2 regions of the Variovorax sp. P1_H12_2 genome follow, and region 2 is predicted to be linked to the other one. Evidence: riboswitches for the same ligand, from Rfam matches in the RefSeq annotation. Region 2 holds a riboswitch; the other holds the start of a gene.
What was found. Region 2 has a riboswitch for thiamine pyrophosphate ahead of thiC (phosphomethylpyrimidine synthase ThiC). Riboswitches for the same ligand answer to the same signal wherever they lie in the genome.

Region 1 (4,159 bases), on a different contig from region 2:
CCGCGGCCTCGACGACCTGCTGAACCGACAGCGGCCCGGTCAGCTCGACCTCGCCGGCAAGAACGCTTGCCAGTGCGGCTCGCCCCGCATCGCCGGCCAACCACGCAAACGCCGACGTGATCGATCCAGCGCCGAACTTGGCGCGAAGCGCCTTCGACGCGGCACGGCTCACCTCGGCGAACGCTTCGTGGTCCGCTGCAGCAGAAGCCGCGCGAACGACCAGGCAGCAGGCTGCGAGCTTCTCGGCTTCGTTGCGCAAGCGACGGGCCTTGCCCTCGCTCTGGGCCGCGCGCTTCGTCTCCAGCGACGCGGGCGAAGGATCCGCAGGGGAGAGAGGAAGGTTCGGTTCGAGCGGCATGGATGCGTTCATTTTCAAGGAGCCTCGGATTGTCGCCGCAGCAGTGCCGTGCAAGACGGGCCGCATGACCGCGCCCCATCGACGCTAGTGGGCGCCTTCCCCTTCCATCCCCGCGCTGTACTTCCCCTCGCTGGCCAGGCCATTGAGCCGTGCCCGCTTGAGCAGCGCGTCCTGGCACGCGCGCGCATGGGCAGGTTGACCCTGCCACGCCTGCAGCGCCGGATCCTGCAGCGCGCGCCCGTAGGAGAAGCTCAGCTGCCAGGGCTGCCGGCCCGGGCGATTGAGCGCATCCAGGTTGGCGGTCGCTTCGACAGGCGACTGCCCGCCCGACAGGAAGTTGATGCCCGGGACCGCCGCCGGCACCGCGCGCCGCAGCACGCGGAGGGTCTCCGCCGCCACCTCCTCGGGACCGGCCTGCCGCGCATGCGCCTTGCCAGGCACCACCATGCTGGGCTTCAGCAGGATATGCTCGAGCACCACGCGATAGCGATGCAAGGCCACGAACACTTCGTGCAGCACCTCCTGCGTGACCTCCGCGCAGCGCGCCAGGCTGTGGTCGCCGTCGATCAGGACCTCCGGCTCGACGATCGGCACCACCCCCTGCGACTGGCAGATCGCCGCGTAGCGCGCGAGCGCCTCGGCGTTGGCCTCGATCGCCATCCGGCTCGGYAGCGTGCCGGAGACGTTGTAGACGGCGCGCCATTTCGCAAAGCGCGCGCCCTGCGTCACGTAGGCTTCGAGGCGCTGGGCGAGTCCGTCGAGTCCCTGCGTGATCTCGTCGCCGGGCGCGAGTGCCAGCGGGCCCTTGCCGGCGTCGACCTTGATGCCCGGCACGATGCCTTGCCGCGCGGCCAGGGCCGCGAGCAGCTCGCCGTCGTCCGCGCTCTGGCCCAGGGTCTCCTCGTACAGGATGACGCCGCTGACGTACTCGCCCAGGCCGGGCGTCGACAGCAGCAGGCTGCGGTAGGCGCGCCGGTTCTCCGGCGTCGACTCGACGCCGATCGCCTTGAAGCGCTTGGCAATGGTCGGACCGCTCTCGTCGGCGGCAAGAATTCCCTTGCCCCTGCGAACCAGCGCTTCCACGGTGGCTTGAAGATCATCGGAAGTGGCCATGGCGGATCCCTTCGTTCGAGCGGGACTCAGTCTCCTGCTTCGAGGCGCCGGAGCGCAAGCCCATGCCGGCCGTGGTGTCTTGGTCGAGGTCTGCACGTGCACGGGCATCCGATGACCCTTCATCCGATCCCGGTGAACACGCTTCGCAGCAGCACCTCCGGGATGCATGTAATATCGCCAACGCTCCGGGGTGCACACGACAGTGCTGAGATTCAAACCCGCGAACTTGAACCGGTTAATGCCGGCGGAAGAAGAGCCAACACTTCGATCATCGGCGGATCCTGCCGTGCTCGAAGTGGCCTTCGGAGCATCCGTTTCACGGTCACGAAGAAGTCTCCTTATGAACCAGCCCCCTGCAGATCGACCCGCGGCCACAGCCGCGGCCGGCGATGTGGTCGCCGACGTGCTCGCCTTCATCGCGCAGGACGGGTGCACCGACGACGCGTTCGATCGGCTGGCGTTGCGCCTGTTCGCCCACCAGTACGGCAACAACCCGGCGTACCGGCGCTTCTGCCAGCGGCGCGGCGCAACCCTGCGCCACGTGAAGCGCTGGAGCGACATCCCGGCGGTGCCGATCGACGCCTTCAAGGAACTCGACCTGCGGTGCGAGCCGCCGGCCGCCACGGACCGGGTCTTCATGACCAGCGGCACGACCCGCAGCGAGGTGAAGGGCCGTCACTTTCATCCGACGCTGGCGGTCTACGACCGGTCGATGATCCGCAACTTCTCGAACCGGTTCATGCGCGGCAGCGGCCGGATGCGCATGGGCATCCTGTTCCCCACCGAAACCGTGCTGGCCAATTCCTCGCTGGCCCACTACCTGGCGCTCGCGCTGAATGAATTCGGCACCGAGGAGAGTCGCTACTTCGTGAGCCCGCAGGGGCTGGACATCGCCGGCCTGTGCGATGCGCTGGCGGACGCCGAACGCCGCGGCTCGCCCTATGCGCTGCTCGGCGCCAGCTACAGCTTCGTGCATCTGATCGACGAACTCGAGCAGCGCGGCCTGTCGTTCCGCCTGCCGGCAGGCAGCCGGGTCCTGGACACCGGCGGCTACAAGGGACAGTCGCGCGAATTGCCGCTCGACGCCTTCTATGCGGAGCTGTCGGCGCGGCTCGGCATCGAACGATCGCAGTGCATCAACATGTACGGCATGACCGAGCTGAGCACGCAGTTCTACGACGCCGGCAATGCGTCGGTGCCGTCGGTGAAGTCGGGGCCGCACTGGATCCGCTCGCGCCTGGTCGACCCGCTCACGGGCCGCGAGGTCGCGCGCAGCGAGCGCGGAATCCTGGTCCATTGCGATCTCGCCAACTTCAATTCCGTGACCACCATCCTGACCGAGGACGTAGGCCTGGCCGCCGACGGCGGGTTCCTGCTGCTCGGCCGCGCCGAAGGCGCTGAGGCCAAGGGCTGTTCGCTGGCGGTGGAGGAATTCATCCGGGCGGCAGCGGCATGAAGACACTRCGCGCGGTTGCCGGTTACCTGCCTGGCCTGGCGCCGGCGGACGTGCAGTGGCAGCCTCTGGTCTTCGAATCGGGCACCACGCGGCTCGAAGTCGCGGTGCCCGTGCTGAGTCCGCCACAGATGACCGCGCTCGCCTTGCGGGTCAAGCAGGCCAGCCGCCTCCATCTGAAGACGATGACCGTGTCGCAGATCGTGGCCGTGGTGGATCGCGCGATCGCCCGCCTGCTCGACCCGGCCGACCCCTGCCGCATGCAGGCCGACCAGCTGCTGCCGATCGTCAGCRGCTATGACGCCGAAATGGTCCGCCTGGGCCTCACGGCTTTCCTCCAGACCTTTCGCGCGCCGCAACTGCATCGCTTCGTCGCCGAAGACTTCGCCAATCCCAAGCTGCTGGACGAGTTCCAGCCGCGACCCAAGGGCGGCGCGGCCAAGGCGTTCGGGCCGGATCTGCTGGTTCACAGCTGGGCCGGCAACGTGCCGGCCCTGCCGCTGTGGAGCCTGGTCTGCGGATTGCTGGTGAAGGCCGGCAACATCGGCAAGCTGCCGAGCGCGGAGCCGCTGTTCGCAGGCCTGTTCGCGCGGCTGCTGGCCGAGGTCCACCCGCCGCTGGCCGACTGCCTGGCCGTGGTGTGGTGGAAAGGCGGCGAGAAGGAACAGGCGTCGGCCCTCTATGCCGAGGCCGACACGGTGCTCGCCTACGGCGGCAACGACGCGCTGGACGACATCCGCCGCCGCCTCCCGGTCACGACGCGCTTCCTGGCGTACGGCCACAAGCTGGGCTTCGGCCTGGTCGGCGCCGCGGCCCTCGACACCCTGCGCGCGCCGGCGACGGCTCGCCTGGCCGCCTGGGACGTGATGCGCTACGACCAGCAGGGCTGCTATTCGCCGCATGTCTTCTACGTCGAGCGCGGCGGCAAGGTGTCGCCGCGCGAATTCGCCCAGTACCTCGCCAGCGAGCTCGCCAACCTGCACAACCGCTTCCCGCGCCGGGCCCTGGCGCTGGAGGAGTCGGCCGCGGTCGCCGGATGGCGGCAAGCCATCGAGCTGCAGTCGATGTCGGGCGGCGGCGAGCCTGTCTGCGAGCTGATCGGCGAAGCCGGTGCGGCCTGGGGCGTCGCTTACGCCGATGAAGCGCGGGCCTTGGCCCCCACGGCGCTGAACCGCAGCATCCAGGTCGTCGCGGTCGATTCGCTGGAACAGGTGATCGCGCAAGTGGCCGCGCAC
Region 2 (4,159 bases):
TAACAACGTCGCCCCCACAGAGGCATGACGACTCAGTGCTTCACCAGGCGTTCGCGTGACCTGCGTCGCATGAAACCGGCGCAGACCAATGCCAGGGATACCGCGGAACCGGCTTTGCCGGGCCACTGGTATCGCCCCCCTTGAGGGGGGGAGGCGCCGCAGGCGCTTCGGGGGATGTTTCATTTCAGGCCGGCTGGATCGGAATGTAGATCTCGCCGCCGGCCGCCTTGAACTCGGCCGACTTGCCGGCCATGCCATCCTCGACCGCATCGCCGGCCTCGATGCCGCGCTGGGCGGCGTACTCGCGCACCTCCTGCGTGATCTTCATCGAGCAGAACTTCGGGCCGCACATCGAGCAGAAGTGCGCCACCTTGCTGCTGTCCTTGGGCAAGGTCTCGTCGTGGAACTCGCGCGCGGTGTCGGGGTCCAGGCCGAGGTTGAACTGGTCCTGCCAGCGGAACTCGAAGCGCGCCTTGGACAGCGCGTCGTCGCGCGAGCGCGCTCCCGGGTGCCCCTTGGCCACGTCGGCCGCATGGGCCGCGATCTTGTACGCGATGATGCCCTGCTTGACGTCGTCGCGGTCCGGCAGGCCCAGGTGCTCCTTGGGCGTCACGTAGCACAGCATCGCGGTGCCGGCCCAGCCGATCATCGCGGCGCCGATCGCGCTGGCGATGTGGTCGTAGCCCGGCGCGATGTCGATCGTCAGCGGGCCCAGCGTGTAGAACGGCGCCTCGTGGCAGTGCTTGAGCTGCTCGTCCATGTTGGCCTGGATCAGGTGCATCGGCACATGGCCCGGGCCTTCGATCATGGTCTGGACGTCGTGCTTCCAGGCGATCTGCGTCAGCTCGCCCAGCGTGCGCAGTTCGGCGAACTGGGCCTCGTCGTTGGCGTCCGAGGCGCAGCCGGGGCGCAGGCCGTCGCCGAGCGAGAAGCTCACGTCGTAGGCCTTCATGATCTCGCAGATGTCCTCGAAGTGCGTGTACAGGAAGCTCTCCCTGTGGTGCGAGATGCACCACTTGGCCATGATCGAGCCGCCGCGCGAGACGATGCCGGTGCGCCGGTCGGCCGTGAGGTGGATGAAGGGCAGCCGCAGCCCCGCATGGATCGTGAAGTAGTCGACGCCCTGCTCGGCCTGCTCGATCAGCGTGTCGCGGTAGATCTCCCAGGTCAGGTCTTCCGCCACGCCGCCGACCTTCTCCAGCGCCTGGTAGATCGGCACCGTGCCGATCGGCACCGGGCTGTTGCGCACGATCCAGTCGCGCGTGGTGTGAATGTTGCGGCCGGTGGAGAGGTCCATCACGTTGTCGGCGCCCCAGCGGATCGCCCAGACCAGCTTCTCGACCTCTTCCTCGATGCTCGAGGTGACGGCCGAGTTGCCGATGTTGGCGTTGATCTTGACCTTGAAGTTGCGCCCGATCGCCATCGGCTCGACTTCCGGGTGGTTGATGTTGGCCGGGATGATGGCGCGGCCGCGCGCCACCTCCTCGCGCACGAATTCGGGCGTGATGATCTTCGGGATGCGGGCGCCCATCGGGTTGCCGGCCAGCCGCTTCTCGCGCGCCTCGTCGGCCATGTACTCGGCCATCCATTCGCGGCGGCCGTTCTCGCGCAGCGCCACGTACTCCATCTCGGGCGTGACGATGCCGCGCCGCGCGTAGTGCATCTGCGTCACGTTGGCGCCGGACTTCGCACGCCGCGGCGTGCGCTGCAGTGCGGCGGCGCCGGCGCGCAGTTCGGCGATGCGCCGGGCGTCGCGGTCCGCGTGCGTCGCGCCGTCGTCAAGCGCCAGGTGCAGCCGGCCTTCGTAGCTCTCGGTGTCGCCGCGCTCGGCGATCCAGGCGTCGCGCACGCCAGGCAACCCGCGACGCACATCGATGTCGGCGGCCGGATCGGTGTACGGGCCGGAAGTGTCGTAGAGCGAAACCTGTTCGCCGTTGGACAGAGCAACCTCGCGCACCGGCACCCGCAGGTCGGGCCGGCCGCCGGCGATGACGCCCTTGGTCGAGGCGGGAAAGGGCTCGCGCGTGAGCGTGAGGAGGGAGGCGAACTTGTCGTGGGCATTCATGCGGGGCACTCCGGGTTGTGGATCAACGGGTGCTCCGCGATGCCTCCTTGCGGCACCGCTCGTTCAGGGACGAGAGGGCGCCGGGGAGTCGCAGCTCTTCTTACGCTGGTATGAACCAGATCAAGTTCGCGGGTTTGGCCGCTTGGCCATCTCAGCACGCGTCTGCGTGCACCCCGGAGCGGGGCCGATTCTAGGCCGCCTGCGGCCGCAGGATCAAGCGGTTCGTGCAACCGCCAGCGGAACGACCACCCGCTTCGGCTCGGCGGCGCCGGACGCGTCGGCCGCAGTCATCGCCACCCAGGCGTCCAGCCCGCCCGCCAGCACGCGCACCCGCGGCTGGCCGGCGGCCATCAGCACGCGCGCCYCCGCGATCGCCGAGGCGTCGTCGGGGCAGTCGCAGAAAACCACCAGCTCGCGCCCATCGGCAAAGGTGTCCAGCCGCTTCGGCAACTGCTTGAGCCCGATGCCGATGGCGCCGGGGATCGCCCGCGCATCGAGGGCGCGCGCCTCGTCGGAGCGCACATCGATCACCGTCAGCCCGGCGCCCGCCGCCAGGGCTTCGCGCAAGGCCTCGACCTGGATGTGCTCGATGTCGTCGGCCTGCTGCTGCGCCAGCCGGCGTTGGCGATAGCGCCAGCCGATGAATGCCGCCAGCGCCAGCACGCCGAGCACCAGTGCGGTCAGGCCGATGTTGGAGATCACGGTCAGCACGTCCTGGATCGCGGCGTGGAAGATCCGGCCGACGAACAGGAAGGCCAGCGTCCAGATCAGCGCCGCCACGGTTTCATAGGACAGGAAGCGCAGGTTCGACATGCCGAGCGCACCCGCCATCGGCGGCGCCACCACCGACACCCCCGGCACGAACTTGGCTGCGATCAGCGACAGTCCGCCCCAGCGGCCGAGGATCGATTCGCTGCGCCTGACGCAGGAGTCGGGCGACAGCGAGATGCGGCAGAGCAGTCGCATCACGCGGTAGCCCCAGCGGCGTCCGGCCAGGAACCAGACGCCATCGCCGAGGATGTTGCCGAGCACTGCCGCCACCACCACCGCGACGAAGGACACCTGCCCGCCGACCGTCAGCCCGCCGGCGACGATCAGGAAGGGCACCGCCGGCACCGGCGCGCCGAGGCGCGTCGCCAGCGTGGCGGCGAAGACCAGGGCGGCGCCCTGGCTGGCAAGGAGTGCGACAAAGTCGTTCATGGCTTTCGGGACGTTGACAGTCGATGAGATGCTGCGCTGTTACTGGCCCTGCGTCGGAGGACGCTCGGCGGGAGCCGGCCCGGCAACCTGGGTCGCCAGGGCGCCGCGCAGGTCCAGGTCCGAGAAATAGGCGAGGCCGTGGCCGTGCGTGTTGTCGGCGTCGGCCGAGACGGCGACCGCCGTCACGTCGGGCAGGAGGTCGCCGGCCTCGTCGCCGAAGGCGCGCTTGTAGTCGGTCAGCAGGTTGCGCCGTTCGGCGATCCAGCTGCCCGGCTTGGGCGCCGCGCCCGATTCGAGCACGACCATGCGGATGCGCTTCGTGAACGCGTTGTCGAACGCGTTGCCCTTGGCTTCCTTGTTGTCCCAGACGTAACACAGGGTCTCGGTCGGCACCGCCTCGCCGGTCGCGCGGCGCGCCAGCGACAGACGGGTGCGCTCGCCGACGGACAGCCGGTCGGCCGGAAAATCGAAGAAGACGCAGACCTTGGCGGCGCCATCGTCACCCGAGCGCGTGCGCAGGTCGGCGCCCTCGACGAACGCCTCGACCCGCCAGCGCCAGGCCAGCGTGGCCTGACTGTTGAGCTCCACCCTGACGGGGTGGACCAGATTGCCGTAGGAGCCATTGGCGTCGACCTTGAGCACGCGCTGGCCCTCGAGTTGCTCGACCTCGAACCGGGTCGGAACCTTGTTGGGCAAGGTGGTGAAGTGCCACGGCGCCGGCGCCTGGGCGCCGGTCGCGCTCGAGAAGGGCGTGAGCACGGACTTGTCTTGCGCGCGCGCGTGCGGCGCGGCCATCCAGAGCAGCGCGGCCAGGGCCGGCAGGGCCATCGCGGTGCACGGCCGCCGCCAGTCTCCCGTGCGAAGAAGCGTCCTGCTGCCCATGATTCACCTCTT

Region 1: linked by a shared signal. The riboswitch ahead of AC1D2K_RS05385 (LuxE/PaaK family acyltransferase) and the one ahead of thiC (phosphomethylpyrimidine synthase ThiC) in region 2 are both predicted to bind thiamine pyrophosphate.

Annotation. Positions count from the first base shown of each region.
Region 1 is NZ_JBFUCI010000029.1:744-4,902, forward strand. Features, by position in the region: gene AC1D2K_RS05375 (hypothetical protein) at 1-370, opposite strand, end outside; gene AC1D2K_RS05380 (class I fructose-bisphosphate aldolase) at 443-1,471, opposite strand; TPP riboswitch at 1,648-1,741, shown strand; gene AC1D2K_RS05385 (LuxE/PaaK family acyltransferase) at 1,812-2,927, shown strand; gene AC1D2K_RS05390 (acyl-CoA reductase) at 2,924-4,159, shown strand, end outside.
Region 2 is NZ_JBFUCI010000089.1:5,014-9,172, reverse strand. Features, by position in the region: gene thiC (phosphomethylpyrimidine synthase ThiC) at 185-2,065, opposite strand; TPP riboswitch at 2,146-2,251, opposite strand; gene AC1D2K_RS11670 (VTT domain-containing protein) at 2,279-3,265, opposite strand; gene AC1D2K_RS11665 (DUF3047 domain-containing protein) at 3,305-4,147, opposite strand.